DNA from 2 places in the Paenibacillus sp. sgz302115 genome. Region 2 is predicted to be linked to the other one. Evidence: predicted binding sites of a transcription regulator. Region 2 holds the regulator's gene; the other holds the start of a gene.
The links. The regulator NrdR, encoded in region 2, represses ribonucleotide reductase genes. The targets are predictions, from matches to a motif close to AACACNATATATNGTGTT.

Region 1: the regulator NrdR is predicted to act here: its motif matches at 3,168-3,185, upstream of AC0LWN_RS06895 (adenosylcobalamin-dependent ribonucleoside-diphosphate reductase).

What each region holds. Positions count from the first base shown of each region.
Region 1 is NZ_JBVYOK010000002.1:296,026-305,465, forward strand. It holds gene AC0LWN_RS06880 (hypothetical protein) at 1-90, opposite strand, end outside; gene AC0LWN_RS06885 (YqhG family protein) at 229-1,209, opposite strand; gene AC0LWN_RS06890 (DEAD/DEAH box helicase) at 1,206-2,951, opposite strand; gene AC0LWN_RS06895 (adenosylcobalamin-dependent ribonucleoside-diphosphate reductase) at 3,323-5,971, shown strand; gene AC0LWN_RS06900 (sugar porter family MFS transporter) at 6,246-7,631, opposite strand; gene AC0LWN_RS06905 (response regulator) at 7,834-9,171, opposite strand; gene AC0LWN_RS06910 (sensor histidine kinase) at 9,149-9,440, opposite strand, start outside.
Region 2 is NZ_JBVYOK010000002.1:7,279-16,718, forward strand. It holds gene AC0LWN_RS05535 (manganese efflux pump) at 150-902, shown strand; gene coaE (dephospho-CoA kinase) at 912-1,508, shown strand; gene AC0LWN_RS05545 (lytic transglycosylase domain-containing protein) at 1,505-2,068, shown strand; gene AC0LWN_RS05550 (alpha/beta-type small acid-soluble spore protein) at 2,156-2,371, opposite strand; gene nrdR (transcriptional regulator NrdR) at 2,501-2,977, shown strand; tRNA gene AC0LWN_RS05560 (tRNA-Ala) at 3,258-3,333, shown strand; tRNA gene AC0LWN_RS05565 (tRNA-Lys) at 3,345-3,417, shown strand; gene AC0LWN_RS05570 (transcriptional regulator) at 3,892-4,542, opposite strand; gene AC0LWN_RS05575 (MDR family MFS transporter) at 4,805-6,238, opposite strand; gene AC0LWN_RS05580 (TetR/AcrR family transcriptional regulator) at 6,348-6,956, shown strand; gene AC0LWN_RS05585 (right-handed parallel beta-helix repeat-containing protein) at 7,433-9,440, shown strand, end outside.

The DNA.
Region 1 (9,440 bases), 290 kb from region 2:
AGCCGAGAATCCGACCAGTCCAAGACACAGACAGAGGACGAGCCGCACACGCCGTCCGAAAACGTCCTTCTGCCTTGCTTTTATCTTCATGTGATCGCTCACCTTTCTTAATAATAGTACTGATGCTTATTGTAGAGGACAAGCCCTGAAAAGGCTGTTGCTTGCTGTCCGCCGCGGTGCGGGAAATTCACTGTTTTTTTGCCTGCTTTTAGCGAGCAGGGTCGCATCTTATGTGCTCCGCAGATGGAACAGGCCGTAGGTTACGGCAGAAACTGCAATCTGCGGCTCATACTGCCAGGTTGTCTCTTTGCGGCGGCGGTTGTACTGCTCCTCTATAGCCAGCCGTTTCTCCTCATCCTGCTCCTTGAGCAGCTCCGCGTAGTAAATGTCCACAATCCCCAGCTCCAGCTCCAGCCGTTCGCGGGCTTCCTCGGCCCAGGTGTAGTCCATTAGCGCCAGCTTCGAGGTCAGATAGCCCTCCAGCCTCTCTGCTCCGGCAGCAACAGTCAGCTCCGATGGCTGAATGTGAACATTCTCGGGCAGGCGGGGCGTCAACTCCCGTGAGGCCAGCCTGGCTTCAAAGTCAGGGACAATCAGCCCGGTGGTGAGTGAGACACCGATATAATGCAGCTCCTCACGCTTCAGATCGCAGGTCATCTCCACCTTGTAGCAGACGCCGAGCCACGGCTCGTAGGCTGCCGAGAACAAGGTCAGCCGCTGCCTGCGTCCCGGGTCCTCGAAGAGCTGCAGGCATTTGCCCTCCTCCCGGGCCGCAGCCCAGATTTGCCGCAGCCGCTTGCTGCCGTAAATGACATCCTCGCGCCTGATCATGCCCGGACCGATCCGCGGCAGCGCCGGAACGTTCCCGAAGTAACGGGCGAGGATGCTGTCCTGCGGATCAGCCGCGCCCCCTGGCGAAGCCGCGCCTGCTGGCGGCGCGCCGCCAGTCACACTGCCGCCAGGCACACCGCCGGCGGCCAGGCTGTCGTACTTCTCCGGCTCGAAGACGAACGTGAACGACAGCGTCTCAGGCTCTACGCCTGTACGCTCCACGAACCCCCAATAATAGGGCCGTTCGGTGAGCATCCGGTCAGCGCCCGGCGAGAGCTTCACCGTCACATGCAGCGGCGACGCCTCGATGATTGAGCATTCCGTCGCCTCCAGATAATCCATGACCTGCTTGCGTATCTCCTGCACAGATAGGCTCATTGCACAGCCCCGCCTTCCTGCTGAATGCTGTGGGTCAGCTCGCTGAGCGATTCGCCGATGTGGTCCAGCCCGCTGCGCAGCTCCTCGTCACTTCGGGCTTCGAGCATGATTTTGTACAGGCTTTTCTCCAGGGATTCCTTCTTCTCAAAACGCTCCAGAATCACATCCAGCCCGCCGATGACCATCTCGAACATGTTGATCTTCTCATGCAGCAGGTGGAGGATATGCTCTTCAATCGTGCCTTCCGTCGAGAGGTTGTAGATCACCACATCGTTCTCCTGGCCCAGACGGTGCACCCGGCCAATCCGCTGCTCGACCCGCATCGGGTTCCAGGGCAGATCGAAATTGATCATATGGTGGCAGAACTGCAGATTAATGCCCTCGCCGCCCGCTTCGGTGGCAATCATCACCTGGGCGCGTCCCCGGAAAAGGTCCATCATCCAGTCCTTTTTCCCCCGGTTCATCCCGCCGGAATAGGTGACGGACTGCAATCCGTGCTCACGGAAATACTGCAGCAGGTATTCCTGAGTGGCCCGGTATTCGGTAAAAACGATCACCTTTTCGTTCATTTCACGGATCAGCTCCATCGTTTTCGCCGCTTTGGTATTTGTCTTGACCGTGCGGATGCTCTGCAGCAGTCCCATCATCTTGTCACGCTTCGGAGAGTCATCGGGAAGCTTCTTAATGAGATTGACCAGGGTCACAAATACGGCATCCCGGCTGCTGCAGACCTCGCGCTGAAGCGTAACCAGGGAGAGCATGCTGCTGAGATTGCCGCCCGCTTCCTCATATTGGTCTTTGACAAAGGCGGTAACGCCGTCATATAATACTTTCTCCTCGGGTGAGAGCGTGAGCGGAATATTGCGCACTTTGCGCTTCGTGAAGCTGACCGGACCTTCGCCGCGCCGGTTGCGGATCATAACCTTGGATAGCTCATCCCGGAGCTGGACCTCGTTCTTCGGCTGGCGTTTGTCAACCACGAAATTGGCGGCAAAATCCCCCTGATTCCCGAGCTGGCCCGGCTTCAGCAGCGTGATCAGATTGAACAGCTCGCCAAGGTCGTTCTGCACGGGAGTAGCGGTGAGCAGCAGGCAGTATTTTTTGCGGAGCTGCTGAACGAATTGGTAGTTGGTCGATTTCTTGTTCTTAAGCTTATGGGCCTCGTCGATAATCAGCATGTCATACTCTTGGCTTAGCAGAGTTTCCTTGTGCGGATCACGTTTGGCGGTATCCATGGAGGCGACCACAATGTCGTTGTCCCAGGAATACGCTTTTTTTTGTGCAACGGCGGAAATGCCGAATTTGGTATTCAGCTCCCGCACCCATTGCAGCACAAGGGAGGCGGGAACGAGAATCAGCACCTTGGTCACAAGCCCGCGCACCAGATATTCCTTGAGCACCAGCCCGGCTTCGATGGTTTTGCCAAGTCCGACCTCGTCGGCAAGAATGGCGCGGCCTGACATTTGAAACAGTACCTTACGGGCGGTATCAAGCTGGTGGGGGAGCGGGGATAACCCGGACAGATGCTTCATGCACTGCAGCTCATCAAAGCTGGTGACCAGAGCCGAGGTTTCGCCTTGAACGGCCAGCCGGGATAAACGCCAGTCTCCCCAAGGTCCGCCCTTGTCCAGCCTTGACTCTAAATCATGCAGCCAGTTTCGTTCAAAAGACAGAGGAACAGGCAGCAGCGGGGCAGTAGGGATGCCTTCCTGCGGCAAGGAATTGCGGAATAATTGCGTCATGTAGCAGTCTCCTCCGGCGCTTGTTTCATATCGAAATACGTAGGAGTAGTATGCTCGTAAAAGAGAGAATTCATAACCTGCTATTTTCGGCCTCATGCTGTAAAATAACGAGCAAGAGGGAGTAAATGTGCCATCTTTTGCCGATATTTCGCCGAGATGCAGCATTTTTCGAAAAAGACCTTCCACACAATATGTGGTATAGTTGAAAAGCTGACTGACACAATATATTGTTACAAATGCTTGAAAACTTTGATTATACCGGGCATTTTCCGGTTGTTTTTTATTGACATTGAATACTTCAAGCGTACAAGGCAGCCAGCCTGTATTTCTTGAAAAGGAATTACATATCACAATACCGGGAGGTTTTTCTATTGAGTACAGAGGAACGCAAACAGCGTCTTGAAGGATTGAGCGAGAAAATATTCTTGGACCGCTACGCCTGGAAGGATGCCGACAGCAACAATGCGAAGGTTGGCGATGTGGTGCTTGTGCTGACGAAGGACGATCCTAAGTTTCCTACCAAGGAAGTAGGGGAGATCGTTGCGCGCAGCGGACGTACGGTTACGGTGAAGACACGCAGCGGGGAGCTTGTAGAATCGGATGTAGAAAAGCTTACGCTTAACATAGAGAAGACGCCGGAGGAAATGTGGGACCGTCTCGCTTCCGCTATGGCTTCGGTAGAGAAAACACCTGAGCTTCAGGAAGAATGGACAAGCAAATTCCGTTCGATTCTCGATGACTGGAAGCTCGTTCCGGGCGGACGGATCGCCGCAGGCGCCGGGGCGAGTGAAGAGCTGACCCTGTTCAACTGCTATGTTGTGCCTTCGCCAAAAGACAGCCGGGGCGGCATCATGCAGACCCTCTCGGAAATGACCGAGATCATGGCCCGCGGCGGCGGTGTCGGGATCAACCTGTCCTCGCTGCGTCCGCGCCGTGCCATCGTCAGAGGCGTCAACGGCTCGTCCAGCGGTTCTGTATCCTGGGGCGGACTGTTCAGCTACACAACCGGACTGATTGAGCAGGGTGGAAGCCGCCGTGGCGCGCTGATGCTGATGATTAACGACTGGCATCCTGATGTCGTCGATTTCATCACCGTGAAGCAGACGATGGGTCAGGTAACGAATGCCAACCTGTCGGTTTGCGTAAGCAATTCTTTTATGAAGGCTGTTAAGGAGGATCTGGACTGGGAGCTGGTATTCCCGGATACTACGGACCCTGATTACGATACAGTATGGGACGGAGACCTGGATAAATGGAAGGCGGCTGGCCGCGCAGTTATTCCGTACCGCACAGTCAAAGCCCGCGATGTCTGGCACACGATCATTGAATCGGCCTGGAAATCGGCTGAACCGGGCGTAGTGTTCATGGAATACTACAATCAAATGTCCAATAGCTGGTACTTCAATCCAATCATCTGCACGAATCCATGCGGTGAGCAGGGTCTGCCGGGCTGGGGCGTATGCAATCTGTCCGCCATCAACCTCTCCAAATTCTACGATGCGAAGAATCATGATGTGGATTGGGCCGATCTTGCCACAACCACCCGTTATTCTGTGCGGTTCCTGGACAATGTTATCGACAAGACGCCTTACCACTTCCCGGAAAATGAAGCCAATCAGCGCAAGGAGCGCCGCGTAGGTCTGGGTACAATGGGCCTGGCTGAGCTGATGATCAAGCTGAACATCCGTTATGGCAGCCCGGAATCACTGGAGTTCCTGGACAAGCTATACGGCTTCATGGCCCGCGAAGCGTATCTGGCCTCCTCTGAAATTGCCGGGGAGAAAGGCTCCTTCCAGGCGTTTGACACCGAGAAATACCTGCTGAGCGGATTCATGAAAAATATCGCCGATACCTACCCTGAGGTGGGCGAATCCATCCGCAAGCACGGCATGCGCAATGTTACCGTTATTACCCAGGCGCCTACAGGCAGCACGGGTACAATGGTCGGCACATCGACCGGCATCGAGCCTTATTTTGCCTTCAAATACTTCCGTCAGAGCCGTCTCGGCTACGATGAGCAGTTCGTGCCGATTGCCCAGGAATGGCTGGAGGCCCATCCGGGTCAAGAACTTCCCGAATATTTCGTCACCTCGATGGACCTGTCCGCCAAGGATCATATCCGTGTGCAGGCTGCGATCCAGCGCTGGGTGGACAGCTCAATTTCCAAGACCGCGAACTGCCCGTCCGACTTCACCGTCGAAGAGACGGCAGAGCTGTACGAAATGGCCTTCGATCTGGGCTGCAAAGGCGTAACGATCTACCGTGACGGCAGCCGCGATGTACAGGTGCTCGAAACGTCGAAGAAGGAAGACAAGAAAGACGCTGCAGCAGCGGAAGCCGCAGCTCCGGTTGCTGAGCCTGCTGCTCCTGCTGTAACAGCAAGCGCGGCAGCGCCTGCACCGCAAGCCATTGCCGCAGGCAGTGCAGACAAACAATACAAAAAACGCCCGCAGGTGTTGCGCGGCGCTACCTATAAGATCAATACACCATTCGGCATGGCGTATATCACCATCAATGATCTTGACGGCATTCCGGCCGAGATCTTCCTGAATGTCGGCAAGGCCGGCTCCGACGTCTTCGCTATGGCGGAAGCGCTGGGCCGCGTCTGCTCGCTGTTCCTCCGCTACGGCGATCACGGCGAGAAGGTTGAGCTGCTGATCAAGCATCTCAAGGGCATCGGCGGCTCCGGCGCCATCGGCTTCGGCGCGAACCGCGTCGAGTCCATCGCCGACGCAGTGGCGAAGGCCCTCGAAACCCATGTGCAGAACAATGCACATGACGACCATGTGGCCGCTCCAATCGCGGCCACCCTGGAGCTGGATTTGGGTGAGGCGCTGAGCGCCGAGCTGAAATCCAGCATCCCTGGCGCAGCGTCCACCGGCGACAGCCACGGCGGCCATGACGCACACAGCCACGCCACCGCCTCCCGCGACCTCTGCCCATCCTGCGGCAGCGCTTCGCTGGTCAACATCGAAGGCTGCAAGACCTGCAGTAACTGCGGGTATAGCCGGTGCGGGTAAGTAACGGCGGCGAAGCACTATAAATGATGAATGTGGTGGATTACCAAAGCTGCTAAAACGCCCATGAAAGCTGCGAAAAGTGGCTGATGAAAAGAGAAAAAATCATCTTATATTCGTAATCAAAACCACCCGTAGAACGGGTGGTTTTGATTTTCTCGGAGCTACTGGATGTTTCCTGGTGCGGCGACTGTGCAGCAGGGTCGGCGGAGCGGATCATACAGCGACAGGATAGTACTCCTAGGGGTTCCGGACATTGCAGGCACGCATTGTTACATTATAAAGAGCGTTCAATCATTTTCGTGACTTGTTTTAGTTGTTTTTTTTCAGAATGAGCTGCCATTTCTGTTTCGATTTGTTCCAAAGTGCGGCCTTTCGTTTCTACAACTATAAACCGTATAAAGAGTAATCCCAGAATGCAAATGACACCAAACGCTGAAAAAATAATCCCAAAACTGAACTTATCAGCAAGAAGAGGGAATACAAGTCCAATTACTAGTGAACCAGTCCAATTGAAGGCTGATGAGATTCCCCCTCCGATTCCGCGCACTGAGAGCGGGAAAATTTCTCCGACAATAATCCAGGTAAGCGGTGCCCAAGAAAATGCATAGCACAGAATGTAGCAGCAGAGGGCGATTAATGTAATCCAGTTGAGCATACCGTCATTGACTCCGAACTTGCCAAGAATAGCCGGTGTAAAGAAGGAAAGCGCCATACCTGCGCTGCCGATCGTAAGGATTGTGCGGCGGTTGAATTTATCGACAAATTGCAAAAAGATAAGAGTTGTTACCACAAAGATTACACCTACAACCACCGTAAATCCGGCAGCTAACTGCGATGACAAACCGACGTTACGCGCAATACTTGTGGCATAATATACGATTGAGTTAGCGCCTTGGATTTGCTGAAAAGTCGCCATGCCAACCCCTATGATTAACGCCATTCGAAACTTCTTATGGAATAATTGAGATATCCCCGTTTTTTCATGATCGGCAACGTTTTCAATTTCAGATATCTCTGCATTTATTTCGTCATCTGAACTGCGGAGAGAAGCTAGTACCTCGCGTGCTTGTTGGCTCATTCCGTTTTTAATTAAGTACCTTGGTGATTCCGGGAGTTTGAGCATACCCAAATATAAAATGATAGCAAAGAGTGCGGCACTACCGAGCATTAACCGCCAGCTGTTTGGTATTGGTTCGAAAATGAATGCCACAATATAACTTAACAACATTCCAATTACAATCATTAATTGGTTTAAACCGGACAACTTACCACGCATATTCGCCGGTGCGATTTCGGACATGTACGCAGGAACCAAAGAAGAAGCTGTACCGACTGCAACTCCTAAGAAGATACGCGCAATTGTCAAGGTGATTTCGTCCGGGGCAACTGCTGAACCGACGGCTCCGATAAAGAAAATCGTCGAGGAAATTAAAATCAGTTTCCTGCGTCCGAACTTATCCCCTAATAATCCGCTTAAAATAGAGCCGATAATCGCTCCACCCATTAAAGAAGAAACAACGATCCCTATCCATAGGGAACTTAAATTAAAGTCGCTTTTGATGTGTCCTTCTGCACCGGCAATAATACCGATATCGTAACCAAATAAAATGCCGGCAAACGAACCGAAGAAAAAGATAAACTTGCTTGATACTCTAGTCATTTACTCCCAACCCCTTCTTAATAACAGATCACATAAGATCTTCAAAAAGAAGTATAGCATGCGTCAGCTTAAGGGTGATTAGGAACCGTCTTCACTAATTTGTGCTATTTCCGCACTATTTCAACCTTCGCTATGATTAGAAGAAAGTTAAAGCCTGGAGTAGCATTTTCTTGTTTACTGATATCAAAAAAATCCATCCGTGCTATTTTTGATCCTTGTACGAAGTAGGTGCCAAGCCAGTGATTTTTTTAAAGACACGACTGAAATAGTTGGGATCTTTGTAACCAACTTCAAAGCTTATTTCCTTCAAGGATAATTGTCCAGCCTTAATCAAAGAGATGGCTTTTTCAATACGAAGGCGGGTAACATAGTCGATAAAGCTTTCACCGCATTGCTGTTTAAAAATCTTACTGAAATAATGGGGGTTCAAGTGAACGAAATCAGCCACAACTTCCAGAGACAATTCGTCCGATAACTTTTCCAAAATATATTGTCTGGCCCTATCTAGTACAGTTAGGGTTTGCTCCACGCGTTGCTCGCGCATCCGCTGCAAAGCGAATGTGACATAGGATTGTTGGGTTTGATTGTTTACTATATCGTCTGTACCGAAAGAATAAGGTTGGGAGTCACGTTGTTTTAAGTCGTCGAAATGACATGCCTTATCCAATTTATTCAACATAGTGGAGGCGAATACTGCTTCAAAATAGGATTTGCGGAACCCTTCGGTTCTGCTGTGTGTTGATCCAATCCCGATGGATACTTTCAGACCTAAGTGCTGCTCTATAATTCCGTACAGTTGCTCGGCCAGTTGCTTCGTCTTCTGGTACCAGTTAGTTTCACTGACGGAAGTAGGTTTGTGTAAAAAAATGACCATATGCTGGTTGATCAGTGAACTGACAATAGAGTCAGGACTGTGGGATTTGACAAAGCTCCGGAGATAATCATAGATCTTGTTTTTTTTCTGCATATAGGCTTCACCATGAAAAGCGGCGACTATTGCACAACCGCGGGTAAGGGGGATGTCGAGCCATTCCGACAGCTGATCAGCGTTTGTATCCACTGTTTGGTCAAGCATGAGCATTAATGCCAATTCATTTTCAGCAAGCGGAAGAAGCTGAGAAACTTTATGTCGCATTTCCAGTTCCTGCATTCTTAAGTGGTTTTCCTGCTCAATTTCATTCAGTAGCCGTTGAAAAACTTCGATGAGCTGTTCCCGTTTCGCGGGCTTTAAAAAGTACTCTTTTGCACCTAGAGAAAGAGCTTCTTGTGCATAAGTGAAATAGTCGTATGCGGTTAATACAATGAATTTTGTATTGGGGAGCCGGCGTTTCATCTCCCTTAAAGCCTCTAGCCCACCGATGCCGGGCATGTTGATATCCATTATGGCAATATGGGGACGATGCTCTTCAGCAAATTCGATTGCCATCCTGCCGTTAGAAGCATGTATAATGTGGAATATTCCAGGCATCGACCGTTCAACAATACATTCTAGGCCTTCCCGTTCAAGTGGTTCGTCATCAGCGATCAACAATCGGTACATTTGAGTACTCTCCTTCTGTTTTGGTTGGAATCCGTATGAGGATTGAAGTACCTCTACCGGGTCTGCTTTCAATTTCGATAAGATCATCTCTTTCATAGAAAAGCTGTAGTCTTCTGAATACATTGCTTGTACCAATACCAGTGGAGTTTTTATGGTCGGTTTCTGCTTCGAAATGTAGAAGCGAGAGCCGTGTCTCCTCCGGCATACCGGCTCCATTATCTGTCAAGACAATACACACTCCTTCGGAGGTGCTTTGGATTAAAAGACGG
Region 2 (9,440 bases):
CTTATGCTGGAGTTGTCCATGCTGCTGTAAAAGGCAGGCACTCACTGCCCGTCCCGCCCATATACTGTGTGAAGAATGCGATAAGCTCGAACGGAGCCTGCTGCGGAGAAGTCCGCCGGGCTGCCGGTTCTTCACGGGAGGGATTACGGGTGGTGAGCCCATTTTTTTCACTGCTGCTGTTGGCATTTGCCTTGAGTTTGGACGGTTTTGGTGTTGGCATTACATATGGGCTGCGTAAAATGAAAATACCGCTGCTCTCTGTCCTGATTATCTCGCTTTGCTCGGGGATAGTTATTTGTGTCTCTATGCAGGTCGGTGTACTGCTGGCCAAGGTTGTGTCTCCTAATGCCGCATCCAGTATTGGAGCGGTTATTCTAGTCTTGATGGGCTGCTGGTCTTTGTTCCAGATGCTGATGCAGAGGGAGAAGGAGCAAGGTGATGCTGCTGCCGGGCAGGAGTCTGGGCAGGGAGATGAGACGGCGAGGCTTACGACAGCGGCTTCCGGCTTGGAAACTTCGGTTCATACTGCTTCGGACGAAGCAGAGCGTGAGCCGCGTAAAGCGGCGGTTTTCTCGCTGGAGCTGAGGCATCTGGGCGTGGTGATTCAAATTCTCCGTACTCCGTCTTCCGCCGATATGGACGCTTCCGGCAGCATTTCCTCCACGGAAGCTATGGTGCTCGGAATCGCATTGTCGCTGGATGCGTTCGGTGCAGGTCTGGGAGCGGCTCTGCTGGGCTTCAGTCCAATCTCCACCTCTCTGACGATTGCCCTTTTCAGCGGGACCTTTCTGGTGCTTGGGATGAAGACAGGGCTGAAGCTGTCAGGAAGCTTCTGGATGAAGCATGCTGCGGCACTGCCTGCGTTATTATTAATTGCAATGGGAATAATGAAGCTATTATGAGGTGAGTACATGATAATGGGCTTAACCGGAGGCATTGCCTCCGGAAAAAGCACCGTATCCGCAATGTTTGTGGATAAGGGAGCGCGGCTGGTGGATGCCGATGTAATCGCCAGAGAGATTATGCTTCCAGGGTCACCGGTGCTGGCCGCTGTAGTGCAGCAGTTTGGGGAAGAAATCCTGCTGCCTGATGGTACGCTCAACCGGGCCAGGCTTGGAGAGAGGGTCTTCCATGACCCTGAAGCCCGGCAGAAGCTGAACGATCTGACGCATCCGGCGATCCGCCGCGAAATCAAGAACCGTATGTATAGCTTAGAGCAGGAAGACGCACAGAAGTTAATTATCGTTGATATCCCGCTGCTGTATGAATCGCACCTGGATAACCTGTTTCAGGAGATTGCGGTAGTCTACATTCCCCGCGAGATGCAGCTCGCCCGCCTGATGGAACGCAACCAGCTAACGCTAGCGCAAGCTGAAGGCAGGCTGAAGGCTCAGATGGATATTGAGCTGAAGCGCAGCATGGCTACCTATGTCATCGACAACAGCCTTGATCCGGCCCATACAGGGCAGCAGGTTGCCGCATTGTGGGACAGGCTGGGGTTATCATGAAGTGGCTGCGTAAAAAAAGAGTGCTGCTCCTGCTGTTTATAGGTTTTACGGCCATCCTGTTCCTGAGTACAAACTGGATGTCCTGGTTTTATCCCATCTATTATAAAAATGAAATCCGCAAGCACAGCGTCACCTATGAGATTGACCCATTCCTGGTAGCGGCGATTATCCGGGTGGAGACGAATTACAAAACCGGCCGCGAGTCCAAAAAAGGCGCAATAGGCCTTATGCAGTTGATGCCGGATACCGCCAAATGGGCGCTTGAAAAGGCCAAGCTTCCCGATGTGTCCATGGAGCGGCTGAAGGAAGAGCCCTCGGCTAACATTGAGCTGGGGACGTGGTATTTGTCTTTGCTGTCCCGTCAGTTTGACGGCAACCGTACTGCGGTCATCGCTGCTTACAACGCAGGCCCTGGCAAGGTGCAGCGCTGGCTGGATGAGGGAGCATGGGACGGTACGGAGGCCTCGGTGAAGGACATCCCGTTTGGCGAGACCCGCCATTATGTGCAGCGAGTAATTTATTATTACGAGCAGTACACGGAGATTTATAACGAGTTCTAGGCTGCCGGGTGCTCTTGAATTACTAAAAAGAAGTATTAAGCGGCATGTAGCCGATTAATACTTCTTAGGCAAGCTTATAGGGACAGGTTATTTGTATTGACCTGCCAGAGATTGTTCAGCCAGGGTTACAAGACGTTTGGTGATGTAACCTCCGATTGAACCGTTTTCGTAAGAAGTTTTATTGCCTTGGTATCCATCTGGGGAGAGCGTGATACCGAGCTCTTGGGCAACTTCGTATTTAAGTTGATCCAAGGCACCGCGTGCATTTGGAGCTACCAGGTTATTGGAGCTGCTTTGGGCCATTGCTGTTCACCTCCTATCGGTTGGTAACTGTATTATGTGCCGGACAGGGCAACTTCATAACATCAAATAAACGGTGTTTTATGGAAATCAGAAAATGGTCTCAATATAACAAAAGGAAGTGATAAGCTTATGAAATGTCCTTACTGTGATCACACCAATACCAAAGTGCTTGACTCGCGTCCGGCCAACGAGAATAAGTCAATCCGCCGCAGGCGTGAATGCGAGCAGTGCAGCCGGCGCTTTACCACCTTTGAGATGATTGAAGAAACGCCGCTGATTGTGATCAAAAAAGACGGCAGCCGCGAGGAATTCAGCCGCGACAAAATCCTCCGCGGTCTGATCCGCGCCTGCGAGAAGCGCCCCGTTTCCGTCGAACGCCTGGAGTCCATTGTTTCTGAGGCAGAGAAATCACTGCGCGGCATCGCTCTAGCCGAAGTGGAGAGCCGCCAGATCGGCGAGCTTGTTATGGAGCAGCTCTATCCTGTAGATGAAGTTGCTTACGTCCGCTTTGCCTCCGTCTATCGTCAGTTTAAGGACATCAACATGTTCATGAAGGAACTGAAGAGTCTGCTGTCCAAAAACGACGGGGAGCTGGAGGGATTGTAAGCCTTTCCGTACTGCGGTGATGCTTAGAGCGCTGCTTACGGAAATGCAACCGGGACTCAGCCGTCAATTAGGCCAATTTGAGCGGACGCGCACAACGAAACCTATATGGCGATGCTGAGACCCTTTCCGGGGAGTAAACTTTTTTTACAAAAGTGTTGACATGTGGCGCGAAATTTTATACTATATAAAAGTCGCCTACGAAATAAATAAATGACGAAAGCGATACGGTTTACAGCATAAATCAGTTTTACTTACATAGTGTAGTTGTTAAGCGCACTATGGGGCCATAGCTCAGCTGGGAGAGCGCATCGCTGGCAGCGATGAGGTCAGGGGTTCGATCCCCCTTGGCTCCACCAAAACATCATATGGACTCTTAGCTCAGTTGGTAGAGCAGTTGACTCTTAATCAATTGGTCCAGGGTTCGAGTCCCTGAGAGTCCATCACAACAAAAAGCGGCAGCGATGCCGCTTTTTTGCTGTTTGCGGAGCCTTTGAGGACGGGAGAAGTACCTACAAGTCCGAATGACTCAACCCTAACCAAATAAAACAAAGAAATACCGACGGCAAACGAACAGATGTTAATCACCAACTACTGAGGCCGAAACGCCAGGCCAACCGCCCACTACTTTGCTCTCCACTCAATCTCATGCGGACCGTACAGCCCTTATTTTCTCCATTTGGAGCTTTTCGCTGGGCTAACGGACCATATCGCGCTTATTGTCTCGCCATCAGCATTATTTTAGTTGAATGAAAGTATATAACTGCATCTGAGTCCGTTAACCCGGTTAAGCACTGTTTTTTCTGACAATAAGGGCTCCTCGGTCCATTACAACTTACCCAACTCCTCCAAAAATACCACGGCACGAGAAATCCTAATGTTCAAACCCTACTATATTCTAGGCTCTTGAACATGTATTACAGTCTCAACTGGTATGTACGATAACGTTGCGGCCCTCCGCCTGCCACATCCAGTAACTGCTGTTCGACTAACTGATGTAGAATTCGTCTGGCATGCCGATCGGTTACTTTGAGGTGTTGCGCTAGTTCCAAGGGGGTGAACGTTCTGAGCAGACGCCTTGCGAAACGCAGGGTCTCCGCTTCCAGCCAGGTTAAAGTTGAAGAAACATCTGTTGCGATGAATTTACCTATAAAAGATAACACGAGCTGCTGACATTGCTTTGGTTCTTCTACAATAGAAGGATAAGCAATGGGGAGAAAGGTCCAACCATCCAGGGCCAGCAAGCAATGCCGGCGGCATAAATCCTTAAATCTCCTGACGTCCAGATCCCGGGCATGTGGTCCATAGCCTTGAATCTCGATTCCTCCTTTCACTCCTCCTGGCATATAAGCCAAATCTAGGTAGCGGTAGCCATTATTGAAATCCCGAACCTCCCATTCCGGAAACAGATGATCCAAATTCCCGATTGCCGGGAACCAGACTGTGCGGAGAAATTCCGTTGTCCCATGGCCTAATCCTTTGCCAAGCAGCTCTTTTCGTCTATGGTTACTCTCGTTCTCCAGATTGCTCTGTAGCCATTCCTCATATTGCTGCTCAAATCGTGGCATACTCATATTCCTCCTTGAACGCTCGAGCGAACGTTAATTTTTTCCGCAAAAAAGCCGCTTCCTTACAACTCCACCTGTAAATAAACTTCAGGCGGGCATTGTAGGAAAGCGGCGTGTGCTTCACGACTTATGTTTCTTATTATATCGCGAACTAAAAAGTGAATTCAATTTCTACCGTAGCCAGCAAAAAACTCAGTCCCTCGAATAAGTGAAGGACTGAGTTTTTCGTTGTTTTAACAATATATACCCAAGCTGGCTTGTATCAACCGGCCCGGCTTGCAGTGGTCCGTTTTACGGTCGGCAGCAGGGCTGCTGGTACCAATCCGACCAACGTGAAGCCGAGCGACCAGAGGAAGGTGTGGTCGTACGCCTGGGCGGTGGTTGCGGCGGTCAGCGGGGCAACCAATTGATTCTCCAGGATGACGGCCAAGACAGACGCGCCGAATGCGCCGCCCACCTGCTGAATGATTCGAGTAGCGCTGCTGGAATGGCTGATCTGCTCGGGGCTCAAGCCTTGATAGGAGGCGGCGAGCACTGGAAGAAACACCGCCCCTAGGCCGGCCCCCCGGATAACGAGGGCGAAGCCGAGCATGTACAGACTGGTCTCCGCCCCTGCCAGCGTAAACGGCAGCGTGCCGAGCGCAGTGAGCAGCATGCCGCCTATGACGACCGGACGCGGGCCAATTTGGTCGGTCAGCTTGCCGGCCCATGCCCGGGTGAGCAGCATTCCGACACCTTGCGGTACAAGCAGCAGCCCGGAAGCAAGAATGCCTTCGCCGCGAACCTGCTGATAATACATGGGCAAGAGCAGCATGCCGCCATAAGTGGACAGCCCGGATAGGAAGAGCAGCAAGGAAGAGGCGGTGAACGAGCCTACCCGGAACAGCCTGAGATCAATGATCGGCACATCGGCAATTCTGAGGGCATAGACGACGAAGGCGGCGAGCAGGACTACTCCTCCAAGCAATGGGATTAGTACGGCAGAGTGTCCGAATCCGTGATGCGTCCCTACTTGAGTCAACCCGTAGATGAGAAGCACCAGAGAGGGAGAAAGCAGCATAAGGCCGATACCATCCAGACGTGCGGACTGCCCGGACGTCGTATCCTTGGGCAGCCAGCGCCACGCCAGCACCAGCGCGATGAGGCAGATCGGAATGTTCACATAGAAGATCCAGCGCCAATCCAGCTTGTCGACGATGAGCCCACCTAGTACCGGACCGAGAATCGGCCCGATTAGGGCCGGCAGACCGGCGACCGCCATCACCTTGCCGAGTTTTTGGGAGCCGACGGCACGAACGAGCATCGTCTGCATGACCGGCATCATCAGACCGCCTCCGATTCCTTGGATAGCGCGGAATACGACTAGACTGCTCAGATTCCACGCCAGGCTGCACAGCACGGAGCCGGCCAAGAAAATTGACAGTGCGGCCATCCATATCCGTTTTCCACCGAACCGATCCATGCCCCAGCCTGTCACGGGGATGACTATTCCCAGCGCCAGCAGATAGCTGGTCATGACCCATTGGATGCCGGATACGGAAGCATGAAGGGCTTCCCCCAGCGTATGAATGGCCACATTGGTAATGGTGGTGTCGAACAGTGGAGCGAGTGTTCCGATCAGTAGAGCTGCCATCATCCGCACGAGGGCGGGGCTCATGAACGATGCTGGCTCTTGAAAATCTTGTTGCGATTTCATACAAACCACTCCTTGAACATTTAATAAGATACTATTAGTTTCTTATTTGCGTACTATGATATAATAAACGAATAAGAAACGCAACGTTTTTTATTGAAGGAGGACGACGATGAGCGAGAAAACCCGAGAAGAAGCAAAAAGCGACATTCGTCGCAGAGGACATCATTTGGAAGCAGCCATTCATCAAGCCGTGTGGGAGGAGCTCGCGGCGGTCGGGTTTCCGAGGCTTACGATGGAGAGTGTCGCCGCGCGGGCAAATACGAGCAAGCCGGTTCTGTACCGGCGGTATGCCAACAAGACCGAGTTAGTGCTCGGCGCCATACAGTCGAGAATTCCCACTCCAGAGGACGAAATTCCCAATACAGGAGAGCTGCGCCAGGACCTGCTGGATGCTCTAGCAAATATGAACCGAAATGTGGAGAGGATTGGAAGCGACACCATTCGCTGCCTGCTGGTTGAGTTAGACGATCGTCCGCTGTCTGCGACTCTCTTTCCCAAAGGCCGCTCCAGCCATACGATGAAGACTATTCTCGGTCGAGCGGAGGCTCGGGGAGAGCTTAGTATGGATCGGATTTCCACCCGGATAATGGCCATGCCCGTCGATCTGATGCGCCATGAGATATTTTTATCCAACGAGACGGTATCTACGGAAACGATTCGGGAAATTATCGACGAGCTTTTCTTGCCGCTGCTTCGCACCGTCGGTTTGAAGGGATAGCGCGGCAGAATCGGGGAGTATAAGGTTATCGCAGGCCTGTCCGTTCAAAGGACGGGCTGTTTGGCGTGGACAATAAATATTGAAATGATTCCATTTTTATCTAAATGTAACGGCGAAGATAGTCTTCATTATTCCTTGAAAAATCCTTCATTTCCTCCCATACATCTGCATTTGCCAATGTAACTAACAGAACAATGACCAGGATATCCTCAATTATTTCAATATAGTACTCATGCGTTTATCCTGGCTTTTCCAAAAAAATCAATAAGTGTATTGTGTATCGCCGTAAGAATCATAAATCTTAAGCTGTTATAAGTCGATAAAATAACTAGGGCTTATATATACATAGGTTTTAATCTCAGAACAACTTAGTAGTGAACTTAAGTCCATGCGTAGAAGCCGTATCTAAAAATACAATTCAATACAGGAGGTAGGTTGTGGATAGGAGAAAAGGCAGTAGGTTTTTAGTTGTAATTATGCTGATTAATTTATTTGCTTTTAATCTGGGTGGGGAAACTGTAAAGGCAGCTTCCGTATATTATGTTTCTACGACGGGGAATGACATCACTGGAACCGGTACACTATCAAATCCATGGAAAACCATACAAAAGGCAGCAGATACCATGACAGCTGGAGATACCTGTATCATACGAGGTGGTACATACCGGGAAACAGTAACACTTAATACTTCCGGAACTTCTGCAAATCCCATAAATTTTAAGGCTTATACAGGAGAGACCGTAACAGTATCCGGTGCCGATCCGGTTACTGGCTGGGTAAATTACTCCGGATCCATCTACTATGCGGCCATGACTGGTTCCCTTGGAACAAAAGATCAGATATTTGTTAATAAGCAAATGCAATTTGAAGCCAGATGGCCCAATTCAGCAACACTTGATCCCTTAAATTCAACATTTTCAACAGTTGATTCCGGTTCCACCACAACCATCAATGATGGGGATTTAACTCAGGCAGCAGGATATTGGGTTGGCAAAACCGTGTGGTTTGTTCCGGGAACAGGCTACAAATCTTATAAAAGTACCATTACCAGCTCAAGTGCCGGCTCCATTACCTTTGATAAAATGGCTACTGCAGCGGCAGCCGATAACAGCTATTATATTGCCGGTAATCTTAAAGATCTTGACAGTGCGGGAGAATGGTATTATGACAGCAGTACCGGCAGGCTTTATTTATGGGCCCCTGGTGGAGTTAATCCGAATACTCTGACAGTAGAAGCAAAGAAGCGGACTTATGCATTTGATTTAAGTTCCCGCTCTTACATAAATATTACCGGAATTAATATCTTTGCCTCCAGTATAAAAATGTCTGATTCTAATTACTGTAAAGTTTCTAATATGACTGCGGAATATGTCAGCCATGATTCGGATGTTACCAGTCAATACAGTACAGGGATATTTATGTCCGGCACCAATAATGAGCTTAGAAACAGTACTTTGACCTACAGTTCCGGTAATCTGGTGAGTATACAGGGAACAGGGAATAAGGTGATTAATAATCTTATCCATGAAGCGGATTATTCGGCAGCGGATATTCCGGCAATCTATCTACTGGGGGAAAACCATCTAATCAGTCATAATACGGTATATAACGCTGGGCGTCATCTGATATTTATGCCTACCCAAAACAGCCGGATACAGTATAATAATTTGTACAATGCAGGAAAGCTGACAAAAGACTGCGGAATACTCTATGATTTTGCCTGGGATGGGCAAGGGACGGTAATTCATCATAATTACATCCATGATAATCTGGCAAAAAATTATTCCGGCACTGGTATCTATCTGGATAACGGTAGTAAGGGTTATATTGTGCATCACAATGTTGTATGGGGAAACTATACAGGGATACGATTGAATACACCCAGTAATTTTAACCTGATCTATAACAATACCACCTACAGTAACGGAAATGTGGGATATTGGGGAAGTAATTATCAGTCAGATATGTACGGTGACAGAATTTTTAACAATATCTTTACTACAGCCTTTACACTGCCTGGTACTCATATAGAGGGAAATAATATTACCTCAGGAACCAATCCGTTATTTGTGAATCCCGCAGCATATAATTTCAGGCTGAAGTCTACTTCTCCGGCTATTAATGCAGGGGTCGTAATACCTGGAATCACGAATGGTTATGTTGGTGCGGCACCGGATATTGGAGCATATGAGTACGGCGGAACTGACTGGACTGCTGGGCATAATTTTTCTTCACCTCCGGACCCGGTTTTTGAGAGTGTCAGCGTACTTTATGTTAATAACGTAAGGCAATCTGATTTCGAGAAAGGGATAATCTCACCCTGGGTAACAGCATATTCAGGTACTGCTGCAAGTGTATCGGTACCAAGAAGCGGCTCTAAGAGTGTTAGACTGGGAACCGGGGAAGATGGTATCGAGCAGGTACTTACGGGGTTAAGTCCTAATTCCAGCTATATATGTACCGCCTGGGTTAAGGCAGACATAG